Regions from separate parts of the Streptomyces sp. NPDC057694 genome, predicted to be linked through region 1. Evidence: riboswitches for the same ligand, from Rfam matches in the RefSeq annotation. Region 1 holds a riboswitch; the other holds the start of a gene.

Region 1 (7,041 bases):
CTGGAGATGCGCACTTCGTGCGCTGTCTCCATCAAGGCGCGCCACCCACCCATGGCGGAGGCGCAGCCTCCGAGGGGAGGCGGCGCGAAGCGCCTGCCTCAGGGGCGCGGGGAACTGCGCGAGAAGCCCCACCGGGCCGCGGACGAAGGACTACCCTGCGCGATCAGCCACGACGAGAGTCGCGCGGGGAGGACGGCGCTCTCAGTCGTCGAGGGCCTGCAACTGGTCCAGGAACCAGGCGCCGGGCGGCAAGGCGGTGGCTGCTGCCGACAGGCGTTTGGTGCGTTCGGCGCGTTCGTCCGACGGCATCGTCAAGGCGTCCGCCAGCGCCGACGCCGTCGCGGAGATGTCGTACGGGTTCACCACAAGCGCGTCCTCGCCCAGCTCCTCGAAGGCCCCGGCCTCCCGCGAAAGCACCAGCACGCACCCGTCGTCGGAGACCACCGGCACCTCCTTCGCCACGAGGTTCATCCCGTCCCGGATCGGATTCACCAGCGCCACGTCGGCCAGACGGTACGCGGCGAGCGAGCGCGCGAAGTCGTCCTTCACGTGGAGGACCACCGGAGTCCAACCCTCGGTGCCGAAGCGCGCGTTCACGGCGTCGGCGACCCGCGAGACCTCGGCGGTGTAGTCGCGGTACACGGCCAGGTCCTGCCGCGAGGGGTAGGCGAACGCCACGTGGACCACCTTTTCGCGCCACTCGGGGTGCGTCTCCAGGAGGAGTTCGTACGCGCGCAGGCCCCGCACGATGTTCTTCGACAGCTCGGTGCGGTCCACCCGGACCACGGCCTTGCGCCCGGGGCCGATCTGCTCGCGCAGCGCGGCGAGGCGTTCCTCCACGTCCGCCCGGTGCGAGCGCTCGCGCAGGAAGTCGGCGTCGGCGCCGAGCCCGTGCACCCCGATCCGGGTCCCGGACGTGCCCCCGATGATCCGCGTACAGCACTCGGTGAACGCGTCCGCCCAGCGGCGCGTCAGGAAGGCCAGCCGGTCCGCGCCGAGCATCCCGCGCAGCAGCTGCTCGGCGATGTCGTCGGGCAGCATCCGGAAGTAGTCCACGGGCGCCCAGGGCGTGTGCGAGAAGTGCCCGATGCGCAGGTCCTCGCGCAGCTCGCGGAGCATCCCCGGGACCAGGGCGAGGTGGTAGTCCTGGACGATCACGGTGGCGTCCGGCGCGGCCTCCTCGGCCAGCGCCTCGGCGAAGGCCCGGTTGTACGCCTCGTAGGACGCCCACTGGCGGCGGAACTCCGGGCCGAACGACGGCTCCAGAGGCGTCTGGTAGAGCATGTGGTGCACGAACCACAGCACCGAGTTCGCGATCCCGTTGTACGCGTCGGCGTGGACGTCCGCGTCGATGTCGAGCATGCGCACGCCGGGTTCGGAGATCCCCTGGCGCACCGCCGCCCGGTCGCCGTCGTCGAGGGCCGCGCACACCCAGAGTTTGTCCTCGACGACGCTGAGCGCGGAGACGAGGCCGCCACCCCCGCGCTTCGTCTCGATCGAGCCGTCGTCCCCGACGACGTAACTGACCGGGCCGCGGTTGGACGCGACGAGAACCTCAGCAGCACCATGCGTGGAAGCCATAAGGCGAAACTAGCCCGCCCCCCGAACCCTCAAACGTACGGCCGGGCCCCAGCGGGGGCCCGGCCGTATACAACGCCCTCGGGGCTGGATCAGTCCTTGCTCCTGCGGACCGCCGAGAGGATCAGCGCGCCGAGCCCGCACAGGGCCAGGGCGAGCCCGCCGTAGAGCAGGACGGGCACGTCCGAGCCGGTCGCGGCCAGCTCGGGACCGTGCGGGTGGTGGGCGGGCGGGGGCGGCGGCGTGGGCCGGGCCTGGACGCGGCCCACGGTGAAGGTGATCGTGCACTGCGGGGCGGTGCTGCCCGCCGCGCAGACGCTGTGCGGGATCACCAGGTGGCGTACGACCTTCTGGCCCGGGGTGTGGGGCACCTTGATGCGCAGCGGCACCTTGATCTGACCGTGCGCCGGGACGGTCAGGCGGCTGACGGTGCCGTCCTCGTCCTTGATCTCGGTCTCCTGCGGGACGGACGCCGGGTTGCGGATGACGACGGGGACGACGACCTCGCCCGGCGGCGGGTTGTCCGGCAGGTCGGGGATCGTGACGACCAGCTGCGGCGGGGCCGGCGGCTTCTCGATCACCGGCGTGACGCCGCAGTTCGGGTCGTTCGAGTCCGTGTCGCAGTTGGTGCGCGGGGTGTCGGCGGTGACGTTGTTGGTGAGCTTGCCGTCGCCGTCGAGCGGGTCGTGCAGGGTGACGCTGTAGGTGATCGTCGCCGTCCCGCCCTCGGGCACCGTGCCGGTCCAGGAGAGTCTGGGGCGGCTGTAGGAGACCGTGCCGGTGCTCGCCTTCGCGTTGTTGTCGTACGTCGCGTCGTCGAGCACGTCGGACAGGTCGTCGGAGAGGCTCGCGTTCGGGTAGTCGACGCCGCCGATGTTCTTGGCGGTGATCGTGTACGTCACCTTGCCGCCCGGCTTCACCGTCTTCGGCGACGCGGTCTTGGTGACCTCCAGGTCGGGCACCGGCACCGAGAACGCCAGCGCGGACGGCACATAGGTGTCGCCGCGGGTGCGGAAGGTCAGGTCCGCGGAGGTCGCGCCCTCCGGGATGACGCCCGCCGGGATCGTCGCGGTCTTGGCGTCGATGCTGAAGTTGTTGCCCTCGCACGGGTCGAGGCAGCCCTCGGCGCGGCTGTTGAAGAAGTTGTTGGTGCCGGAGTCGCTGTCCGGATCGGCGATCCGGGTGCCGTTGACCAGGAACGCGTCACCCGCGACGTTCGCGTCGCCCTCGTACGCGGTGACGCTCGCCCGTACGTCCTTGGTGCCCGCGCGGTAGAAGCCGTCGATGCCGATCGTGGTGTCCGGGTCCTTGGACTGCTGCACCACGTGGCCGCCGTAGAGGTAGACGTGGCGGCGGGTCGGCGCGTACTGCGCGTTGGGGGAGTCGTACTTGTAGACGACGGTCAGCGACCAGCCGCCGACGCAGCCCTTGCCGGTCGGCGCCCACACGTTGCCGACGGCCACCGGCACCTGGGTCCCGGTGGCCACGCCGGAGAACAGCGAGGTGATGTCGGACTCGGCCGTGTAGTAGTGCGGGCCGCCGATCGGATTCGGCGTGGGCACCGCGTTCTGCACGGTCGCGCGGGTCTCGGGGCCGCCGCCGACCTTCACCACGGGCTGGGTGGTGAGCGGATCGCCGGGCGGCGTGGTGGCCAGGCCCGCGGTGTCGCACCGCGAGATCAGGTTGCGGCCCAGCCGGTACGTGCCGAGGTTGCCGCCCCAGAACAGCCGGGCGTACGCGACCGTGGCGCCGGGCGGGACCGTGACCTGCCCGGTCGAGGAGTTGATCACGGACGTGCCGAAGCCGGCCGTGTCCGTGTACTGCATGTCGAACTGGTTGTTGTTCTCGCTGGTCGTCCCGGCCTGCGCGGCCAGGCAGCGCGCCGCGTCGTCGGCGGGCGTGGTCGGGCACTTCATCACCGTGTTGCCCAGCGTGATGAAGTCGCCGTAGACGGCCTCGTCGTAGCGCTTGGCGAACGGATCGACCACCACCGCGGAAGCGGGAGTGGCCGCGGCGACGAGGGTCGCGGCGGCCACGCTTGCGGCGGCCAGCGCCGCCAGGGTGCTCTTCAGCTGTCCGAGCCAGACCTGTCTGTGCCACATAAAGGGCAATGTAGGGAGATCTGCCTACTATCCGGTGATTACGCCACGCGACGCTCCGCATACTCACTGATTTCGGTCATCGGAGGCCGTTCCTCGGTGTCCACGGGGTGCACCCGCGGTTCGAAGCCGTCCGGGCCCCGCTCGAACTGGGTGAGCACGGGCCGCACCAGGTGCCCGCGCGCGAGCCGCAGCTGGGCCGTGCGGTAGATCGCCGCCGCCATCCGGCCGAGCGCCTGCCCGTCCTGGTGCCGGTGCTTGCGGACGCCGACGTCGACCTGGGCGAGCGCGTCCAGGCCCACGGTGTGCAGCGCGTCGACCAGCAGCCCCAGCTCCACTCCGTAGCCGACCGGGAACGGCAGCTGTTCGAGCAGGCTTCTGCGGGCCGCGTACTCGCCGCCCAACGGCTGGACGAATCCGGCCAGTTGGGGCCAGTGCAGATTGAGCACCGGGCGGGCCATCAGCTCGGTGACACGGCCGCCCTGACCTGCCGCGTCACCGAGCGGGCGGTCGTACATCGCCTTGACGAAGTCCACCTCGGGGTCGGTGAGGAGCGGGCCGACGATGCCGGAGACGAAGTCCGCCGAGAACTCCTTCAGATCGGCGTCGACGAAGCACACGATGTCACCGGAAGTGACGAGCAGGGAACGCCACAGCACTTCACCCTTTCCGGGGCGGGCCGCGATCCGCGGCAGGATCGTGTCCCGGTGCTCGACGCGCGCCCCGGCCGCCGCCGCGACCTCGGAGGTGCGGTCCGAGGAGCCGGAGTCGACGACCACGACCTCGTCGACCAGCGGCACCGCCTCCGTCATCAGCTCACGCCGGATCACGGAGACGATCTCCCCGACCGTCTCCTCCTCGTTCAGCGCGGGCAGCACCACGCTCACGGTCCGGCCGGTGGCGCGTTTGGCGGCGATCAGCTGGTGCAGCGGGCGGTCGGCCACGGACCAGGAACGCCGCTTGAGCCAGCGCTCGACTTCTTCCAGCACGTCCAGGGCCCTCCCGTATGTGATCCATCTCGCGGTTCGGACGACTATCTCAAGGGTCCACCCCTTCAGTTACAGTCTTGAACAAGGTCCGTGACCATCGCATGTCGGGGTCGACGAGCCTTTGACAACTCAATCCACACAATCGAATACCGCTCATCCAGAGGGGCAGAGGGATACGGCCCGTTGAAGCCCCGGCAACCATCCAGCTGGTCTCGTCCGATCGTCATCGTCGACGTCGCGAGGCTCCCGGCTCGGGAAGGTGCCAATTCCGTCTCGTGGCGAGATGCGTCGCGAGGAAGATGAGGAGAAAGGGCCTCGCCTCTCATGGCTGTACAGACTGTCGCCACCGAAACCGCCACCACCGTGGACCTGGGACCGGCCTCCGGGCTCTCCTGCCGCGAGTGCGGCAACACCGTCCCCCTCGGACCGGTCTTCGCCTGCGTCGAGTGTTTCGGGCCTCTGGAAGTCGCGTACGACCTGCCGGTCGGTGACCCCGAGGCGCTCCGCAAGCAGATCGAGGCCGGGCCCGCCAACATCTGGCGCTACGCCCCCCTCCTGCCCGTCCCGGCCGACGTCGCCGAGAAGCCGAACCTGAACCCCGGCTGGACCAAGCTCGTCAAGGCCGACAATCTTGCCCGCGAACTGGGTGTCGCGGAAGGCAGGCTGTTCGTCAAGGACGACTCCGGCAACCCGACGCACTCCTTCAAGGACCGGGTCGTCGCCCAGGCCATCGAGGCCGCACGGGCATTTGGTTTCACCACCCTTTCCTGCTCCTCGACGGGCAACCTGGCGGGCGCCGTCGGCGCCGCCGCCGCCCGCGCCGGCTTCCGCTCCTGCGTCTTCATCCCGCACGACCTGGAGCAGGGCAAGGTCGTCATGGCCGGTGTCTACGGCGGTGACCTCGTCGCCATCGAGGGCAACTACGACGACGTGAACCGTTTCTGCTCCGAGCTGATCGGCGACCCGCTCGGCGAGGGCTGGGGCTTCGTCAACGTCAACCTGCGGCCGTACTACGGCGAGGGCTCCAAGACGCTGGCCTACGAGATCTGCGAGCAGCTCGGCTGGCAGCTCCCCGACCAGCTGGTCATCCCGATCGCGTCCGGCTCCCAGTTCACGAAGATCGACAAGGGCCTGAAGGAGCTGATCAAGCTCGGGCTCGTCGAGGACAAGCCCTACAAGCTCTTCGGCGCCCAGGCCGAGGGCTGCTCGCCGGTGTCGGTCGCGTACAAGGGCGGCCACGACGTCGTCCGGCCGCAGAAGCCGAACACGATCGCCAAGTCCCTCGCCATCGGCAACCCGGCCGACGGGCCCTACGTCCTCGACATCGCGCGCCGTACCGGTGGTGCCGTGGAGGACGTCAACGACGAGCAGGTCGTCGAGGCCATCAAGCTGCTCGCGCAGACCGAGGGGATCTTCGCCGAGACCGCCGGTGGCGTGACGGTCGGTGTCACCAAGAAGCTCATCGAGGCCGGGCTCATCGATCCTTCGCTCACCACCGTCGTGCTGAACACCGGGGACGGGCTCAAGACGCTGGACGCCGTCGCGGAGTCTTCGCAGGCCACCGCCACTATTCGGCCTTCTCTTGAGGCGTTTCGTGACGCTGGGCTCGCTGCCGAGTAGAGCTCCCCGCCCCGCCCCTTCCCGAAACTGGGGGCTCCGCCCCCAGACCCCCGCTCCTCAAACGCCGGAGGGGCTAGATCAGCCGAGGTGAATCCATGAGTGTTTCCGTCCGCATCCCCACCATTCTCCGTACCTACACCGGCGGGGCCGCCGAGGTCAGCGCCGAGGGTGCCACGCTCGCCGATGTCATCTCCGACCTGGAGAAGAACCACACGGGGATCGCCGCCCGCGTCCTCGACGACCAGGGCAAGCTGCGCCGGTTCGTCAACGTGTACGTCAATGACGACGACGTCCGCTTCGAGCAGGGCCTGGAGACCGCCACGCCCGACGGCGCCGGCATCTCGATCATTCCGGCCGTCGCCGGCGGCTGACACGCAGAGTCACCGGAATTGCCCCCTTCGCGAGGAAAGCGGAGGGGGCAATTCTGTATGGTTGAGCGCGGTACAGTTGGGGAAGCTGGTTCGATTCCGAACGTGGTGCATGACGGGCGCATATGAGTTCTCGCCCGAAGCCCGACAAGAAGCAGCCAATGTGTCCCGCCCATTCAGGCCTTTTATGGCATTTGTGTGGCCCGACTTGCCCTGAGATCCGTCCAGTTGGACCGTTTTCCGCGATCACGCGTGCCCAGAATTCTCGTCCGACTGACCTGTTGCAGACGGCAGTTGGGCAGATACATTCAGCCGCGGTCGACGCGTTCCGGCGCACACCCCCAAACCCTTTGGGGCGTGAGGTCTGACCCGGGTCCGCGAAGTGCG
Region 2 (7,041 bases), on a different contig from region 1:
CATCGCGGTCGGCTCGCTCACCTTCGCCAAGCCCGAGGGCCTGGAGGAGCACGACGAGGACTTCCAGAAGGAGATCGCCAAGGCGGCTCTGATGCTCGTCCGCATCCAGCCGGACAACATCAAGGACAAGCAGGAGCTCGAGTGGTCGCACGAAGGTGTGGTCGCGTACTCGAAGATCTGCACCCACGTCGGTTGCCCGATCTCCCTGTACGAGCAGCAGACGCACCACGTGCTCTGCCCCTGTCACCAGTCCACCTTCGACCTCTCCGACGGTGCGCGGGTGATCTTCGGCCCCGCCGGACACGCGCTGCCGCAGCTGCACATCGCCGTCGATGACGAGGGTTACCTCGTGGCGCAGGGCGACTTCGCGGAGCCCGTCGGTCCTGCCTTCTGGGAGCGCGGATGAGTACTGAACCCACGAACGACGCGCCTTCTCGCGAGAAGGCACCGGCCGGCGAGCGTGTGGCCGACTGGGCGGACGGACGCCTCGGGATCTACTCCCTGGCCAAGTCCAACATGCGCAAGATCTTTCCGGACCACTGGTCCTTCATGCTCGGCGAGATCTGCATGTACAGCTTCATCATCATCATCCTCACGGGTGTGTACCTGACGCTGTTCTTCCACCCGTCGATGAACGAGGTGGAGTACCACGGCAGCTACATCCCGCTGCAGGGTCAGCTGATGTCCGAGGCGTTCAACTCGACCATGCACATCTCCTTCGATGTGCGCGGTGGTCTGCTGATCCGGCAGATCCACCACTGGGCCGCGCTGATCTTCCTCGCCGGCATGTTCGTGCACATGATGCGCGTGTTCTTCACGGGTGCGTTCCGCAAGCCCCGTGAGGTCAACTGGCTGTTCGGCTTCCTGCTGTTCGTCCTGGGCATGTTCACCGGTTTCACCGGTTACTCGCTCCCGGACGACCTGCTCTCCGGCACCGGTGTCCGCTTCATGGAGGGCGCGGTCCTGTCCGTGCCGATCGTCGGCACGTACCTGTCGTTCTTCCTCTTCGGCGGCGAGTTCCCGGGCGGCGACTTCGTCGCGCGGTTCTACTCGGTCCACATCCTGCTGCTGCCCGGCATCATGCTCGGCCTGATGGTGGCCCACCTGATCCTGGTCTTCTACCACAAGCACACGCAGTTCGCGGGTGCCGGAAAGACCGAGAAGAACGTCGTCGGCATGCCGCTGCTCCCGGTCTACATGGCCAAGGCGGGTGGCTTCTTCTTCCTGGTCTTCGGTGTCATCGCGATCGTCGCGGCGATCGCCTCGATCAACCCGATCTGGGCCATCGGCCCGTACCGTCCGGACCAGGTGTCCACCGGTGCGCAGCCCGACTGGTACATGGGCTTCTCCGAAGGCCTGATCCGTGTCATGCCGGGCTGGGAGATCAACCTCTGGGGTCACACGCTCGTCCTGGGTGTGTTCATCCCGCTGGTGATCTTCCCGCTGGTCCTGGTCGCGATCGCGGTCTACCCGTTCATCGAGTCCTGGGTCACCGGCGACAAGCGCGAGCACCACATCCTGGACCGCCCGCGCAACGCGCCGACGCGTACCGCCTTCGGCGCCGCGTGGATCTCCTGGTACTTCGTGCTGATGATCGGTGGTGGCAACGACCTCTGGGCCACGCACTTCCACCTGTCGATCAACGCGATCACCTGGTTCGTCCGCATCAGCTTCTTCGTGATGCCGGTCGTGGTCTTCATCGCCACCAAGCGGATCTGCCTCGGCCTCCAGCGCCGCGACAAGGACAAGGTGCTGCACGGACGCGAGTCCGGCATCATCAAGCGCCTGCCGCACGGTGAGTTCGTCGAGGTCCACCAGCCGCTCGACTCCGAGGCACTGCACACGCTCACCGCGCACGAGCAGTACCAGCCCGTCGAGATCGGCCCCGAGGTCGACGAGAACGGTGTGGAGCGCAAGGTGTCGCGCCTGCAGAAGACGCGCGCCAAGCTGTCGAAGGGCTACTACGGGGAGAACAACCAGATCCCCAAGCCCACCGTCGAGGAGTACAAGGAGATCACCAGCGGCCACGGCCACCACTGATCTCTGAGGTTCTGCCTCAGACACTGTTCGCCACGGCAAGAGCCCTCGTCCAGGCACTGGACGGGGGCTCTTTGCCGTCTTCGTACCTCGATAAGGTGGGTCCGTTCCCTATCGAGCGTCACGTCTTACGGACAACACCACAGGAGCGGCCATGAGCGCTTTGACCCCCGCTGGAGGCGACACCGCGGCGGGCCGTTCCTGGCCCAGTGTGCTGAACGGCCTGCTGGAGGGGCACGACCAGAGCGCCGACGACACCGCGTGGGCGATGGACCGCATCATGAGCGGCGAGGCGACCGACGCCCAGATCGCGGCCTTCGTGGTCGCGCTGCGCGCCAAGGGCGAGACGGTCGAGGAGATCACCGGACTGGTCCGCGCCATGTACGAGCACGCCAACACCATCGAGGTGCCCGGCGAGAGCGTCGACATCGTCGGGACGGGCGGCGACGGCGCGAAGACCGTCAACATCTCCACCATGTCCGCCATCGTGATCGCGGGCACGGGGACCAAGGTCGTCAAGCACGGCAACCGCGCGGCCTCGTCCGCCTCCGGCTCCTCGGACGTGCTGGAGAAGCTGGGCGTCAATCTGGACCTGACGCCGGCCCGCGTGCCCCAGGTGGCCGAGGAGGCGGGCATCACCTTCTGCTTCGCGGTCAAGTTCCATCCGGCGCTGAGGTACGCGGGCGCGGCCCGCGGCCAGATCGGCATCCGTACGGTGTTCAACCTGCTCGGCCCGCTGACCAACCCGGCTCGGGTGAAGGCACAGGCCGTCGGGGTCGCCGATCCGCGGATGGCGCCGGTGGTCGCCGGGGTCTTCGCCGAGCGCGGCAACTCCTCGCTGGTCTTCCGCGGCGACGACGGGCTCGACGAGCTGACCATCACCGGCACCTCCCGGGTCTGGGTGGTGCGCGACGGAGCCGTGCGCGAGGAGGTCTTCGACCCGCGCGACGTCGGCATCGAGCCGGTCGGCATCGAGGCGCTGCGCGGCGGCGACCCGTCGTTCAACGCCGAGGTCGCCCGGCGGATCCTCGACGGGGAGCGGGGGCCGGTGCGGGACGCCGTGCTGCTGAACTCCGCCGCCGCGCTCGTCGCCGTACGCCCCGGAAGCGGCACGCTCGCCGAGCAGATCGCGGCCGGCATGGAGCGGGCCGCCGAGTCGATCGACTCCGGCGCCGCGAAGGCGACCCTGGAGCGGTGGGTCGTCGCCAGCAACCGCTGAGTGTGACGCAGGGCGCAGTCCGACTCGTCTCAGGAGGTGGACTGCGCCCTTGCCGTATGCGGAACGTATGGCAGGATGCTTTTCAAGGTCATGAGTGACAGCGATCGAGGCCCCAGCCCGCTGTCCGGCAACCCTCCGTCCGTGGCGGGGTGCCCTGGGTGAAGACCAGGCCGTAGGCAGCGAGGTCTATGGCAAGCGCGGACCCCTGCACACCCTGGGGTCCTGGTCCTCGAGGGAGCAGTCTCGTGAGCAAGCGAATGCGATAGGGCGTATCGGCCCCGCCTCTGCGTACCCGTTCCATCTTTCTTTCCATGCCGTCGAGCCCTGTTCCGTAGAGCTCAGTCGTGGCTTCGGCATGGTCAATTCGCTTACCGCGCCAGGGAGTTCACCCATGTCTGTTTCCGTCGACGCCGCTGCCTGTACCCAGACTGCCGCCCCGCTCGCCGTGCTCGGCCGGGACGTCACCGTGCCGCTCGTCACCGGTGGCGAAGTGACCTACGCGGCCCTCGACTACGCCGCCAGTGCGCCGGCCCTGCAGCGGGTGTGGGACGACGTCGCCGCGTACGCCCCGTACTACGGCAGCGTGCACCGTGGTGCCGGGTACCTCTCCCAGCTCTCCACCGACCTGTTCGAGAACTCCCGCACGACGGTCGCCGAGTTCCTCGACTGCCGCGAGGGCGACCAGGTCGTCTTCACCCGCTCGACCACCGACTCGCTGAACCTGCTGGCCGCCGCCCTCCCCGCCGACTGCCAGGTCTTCGTCTTCGAGACCGAGCACCACGCCTCGCTGCTGCCGTGGCGGGACGCCCGCGTGACCTACCTGAACGCGCCGCGCACCCCGGACGAGGCCGTCGCCACCCTGGAGCGGGCGCTCGCCGACAGGGACCCGTACGGTCCGGCCCTCGTCTGCGTCACCGGCGCCTCCAACGTCACCGGGGAGCTGTGGCCGGTGCGCGAGCTGGCGGCGGCCGCTCACGCGCACGGTGCCCGCATCGTGCTCGACGCCGCCCAGCTCGCGCCCCACCACCCCGTCTCCGTGCAGGACCTGGACGTCGACTGGGTCGCCTTCTCCGGGCACAAGCTGTACGCGCCGTTCGGCTCCGGGGTGCTCGCCGGGCGTTCCGACTGGCTGACCGAGGCCGAGCCGTACCTCGCCGGTGGCGGCGCCTCCCGCAAGGTCGCCCGGCGCACGGACGGCGGCGTGGACGTCGAGTGGCACGAGAACGCCGCCCGGCACGAGGCCGGTTCGCCGAACGTCATCGGCGTCTACTCCATCGCCTCCGCCTGCAAGGCGCTGACCGAGGCCGGGTTCGAGAGCCTCGTCGAGCGGGAGCAGCAGTTGATCGGGAAGGTGCGCGCCGGGCTCGCCGCCGTGCCCGAGGTCAAGGTGCTGTCCCTGTTCGGCGACGACGCCCCCCGCGTCGGCGTCATCTCGTTCGTGGTGGAGGGCTGGAACTCCTCGCACTTCGCCGCCGCGCTCTCCGCCGAGTACGGGATCGGGGTCCGCGACGGACTGTTCTGCGCCCACCCGCTGGTGCGGACGCTGCTCGGGTCGGACCCGCAGACGCAGGGCGAGTGCGGGGCGCCCGAGGCGGCGCCGGGGGAGAAGTCGCTGAACGCGATCCGGGTCAGCTTCGGGGCCGGTACGCCCGACGAGCACGTCGAGCGGTTCGTCGCCGCCGTCGCCGAGCTGGTCCGGGACGGCGCCGCGTGGAGCTACCGCACCGAGCAGGGGCGCTGTGTCCCGGCGTCGTGAGGCTCGGGCTTGACGAAAGCCGCGGTCGCGTCTGCCTGGTTCATGGGCAGTTGCGGCCGCGGCTTTCGTCGTGGTTGCTCGCGCAGTTCCCCGCGCCCCTTGCGGGGCTAGCTGTCCAGGCCGATCGAGAAGGCGGCCTCGAGGTCGTGCTGGGAATACGTGCGGAAAGCAACATGGGTGTCCGTGCCCTCTACGCCCTGGATCTTGCTGATCCGGCCGGGGATGACATCCGCGAGGTCGTCGTGGCGGGCGACGCGGACCATGGCGATCAGGTCGTACGTGCCGGTGACGGAGAAGACCTCGCTGACGCTGTCCAGAGCCGCGATCGACTCGGCGATCTCGGGGATCCGGTCCACGCTGGTCTTGATGAGCACGATCGCGGTGATCACGGCTGGCTGTCTCCCTCGGTGGCCGTGGCATGGGTCTGCTCAACCTTAGCCCGGCCCCTGTACCTCACCCACGCGTAGAAGAACCCGAGCGAGAAGCCGACCAGGTGCGCCAGATATGCCACCGCGGGCCCCTGGGTGTCCTGGCCCGCCGCAGCCCACTGCAGTGCCACCCAGAACGGCAGCACCACCCAGGCGGGAAAGCGCAGGGGCAGGAAGAGGAGGAACGGGAAGAGGCTCGTCACGCGCGCCCCGGGGAACAGGTACAGGAAGGCGCCGAGGACCGCGGAGATCGCCCCCGAGGCGCCGACCAGGCTCTGGTCGGAGTCGGCGTGCGCGACCGCGTACCCGAGCAGGGCCAGGTAACCGGTGATCAGGTAGAAGAGCCCGTACTGGACGCGGCCCATACGCTCCTCGACCATCGCGCCGAAGACATAGAGGAAGAGCATGTTGCCCAGCAGGTGCAGCCAGCTGCCGTGCACGAACAGCGCGGTGAGCGGAGTGAGGGCGGCCCGCGCCGATCCCGTGAAGAGATCGACGGGAACCACGCCCCAGCGGTCGAAGTAGGCGGTCTGTTCGGTGAGCAGCCGGGCACCCGTGCCGTAGGTGGGGTTGAAGCCCGATGCCGGGGAGATCACGAAGACCGCGCAGCACAGCGCGATGATTCCGTACGTGACCGGGGCCGGATGCCCTCTGAGGAATGCGATCACTTTTCCGAATTTTCCGGTCGTGTCGCGTCCGTCGCCGATCATGGGAAGAGCATGACGCAAGGCGGGGAGCGGGCGGCGTACGGCAGGCCGTAGGGTTACGGGCAATACAGCAAGCACCACGCACCACGCCGTGCACGCGAGGAAGAGATGCTCTGAGATGACGGTTCCCCTGCCGACCGCCACCACCCGCTGGCGCTGCACGCTGTGCGGCAATCTGACGCGGTTCGACGTGACGCGCTCCTCGAAGGTCGTCGAGTACGTCCACCTCGACCTGGCCGGTGAGCCGAAGGTCGAGGAACGCGACGTGGTCAGTGAGACCATCGAGTCGGTCCGCTGCCGCTGGTGCAACGCGGTGGACCAGGTGGAGCTCGTCGACAGGCCGGGCACCGACTCCTGACGGAGCCGGTGCACTCGAGACAGTTGGGGTGACGGATGGTGCAGAGCACGGGCGGGGAGGCCAAAGACCCTGAGCAGGCCGCCGCCGAGGTGCTCGACCGGCCGTTGCCCGAAGGCGTACGGCGCAGGGTCGTGCAGATCGTCTCCGACGGCTTCGGTGGGCTGACCATCGGCGAACTTCCCTCGCAATTGCGGCAGTATGCCCGCTTCACCCCCACGCGACGGGCCAAGTTCGCGGGCAACGCCATGGCCGCCGCGGTGGAGAGCGACACGATCTTCCGGCAGCGGATCGCCGAGCGGTTCCGTGAGGCGCAGCCCGAGCTGGCGGGCGCCCTGGAGTCCGGCTCGCCCCCGCCCGCCGCCGACCCCCTCGACGTCGCCGCCGCCGCGTACGTGCTGCGGCCCACGGGCTGGGTCAAGCTCGTCGCCGCCGCCGGCGAGGAGGCGCAGCGTGCCGACGCCGAGCGCGCCGACGACGAGACCCGCGCCGAGCTGGAGCGGCTGCGCGCCGAGCTCGCCGAGGCGCAGTCCCAGACC

The links. A riboswitch is a leader RNA that binds a small molecule or an ion and turns the genes downstream of it on or off. The one in region 1 is predicted to bind S-adenosylmethionine.
Region 2: another riboswitch for S-adenosylmethionine. It lies ahead of ACFVDP_RS39195 (aminotransferase class V-fold PLP-dependent enzyme); the one in region 1 lies ahead of thrC (threonine synthase).

Annotation. Positions count from the first base shown of each region.
Region 1 is NZ_JBHVIX010000041.1:36,743-43,783, reverse strand. Features, by position in the region: gene ACFVDP_RS42240 (trehalose-6-phosphate synthase) at 202-1,581, opposite strand; gene ACFVDP_RS42235 (hypothetical protein) at 1,671-3,680, opposite strand; gene ACFVDP_RS42230 (glucosyl-3-phosphoglycerate synthase) at 3,719-4,666, opposite strand; SAM riboswitch class I at 4,817-4,972, shown strand; gene thrC (threonine synthase) at 4,991-6,286, shown strand; gene ACFVDP_RS42220 (MoaD/ThiS family protein) at 6,382-6,657, shown strand.
Region 2 is NZ_JBHVIX010000031.1:92,766-99,806, reverse strand. Features, by position in the region: gene ACFVDP_RS39210 (Rieske 2Fe-2S domain-containing protein) at 1-406, shown strand, start outside; gene ACFVDP_RS39205 (cytochrome bc complex cytochrome b subunit) at 403-2,040, shown strand; gene trpD (anthranilate phosphoribosyltransferase) at 2,192-3,256, shown strand; SAM riboswitch class IV at 3,343-3,460, shown strand; gene ACFVDP_RS39195 (aminotransferase class V-fold PLP-dependent enzyme) at 3,648-5,012, shown strand; gene ACFVDP_RS39190 (Lrp/AsnC family transcriptional regulator) at 5,120-5,401, opposite strand; gene ACFVDP_RS39185 (rhomboid family intramembrane serine protease) at 5,398-6,150, opposite strand; gene ACFVDP_RS39180 (hypothetical protein) at 6,266-6,505, shown strand; gene ACFVDP_RS39175 (NYN domain-containing protein) at 6,541-7,041, shown strand, end outside.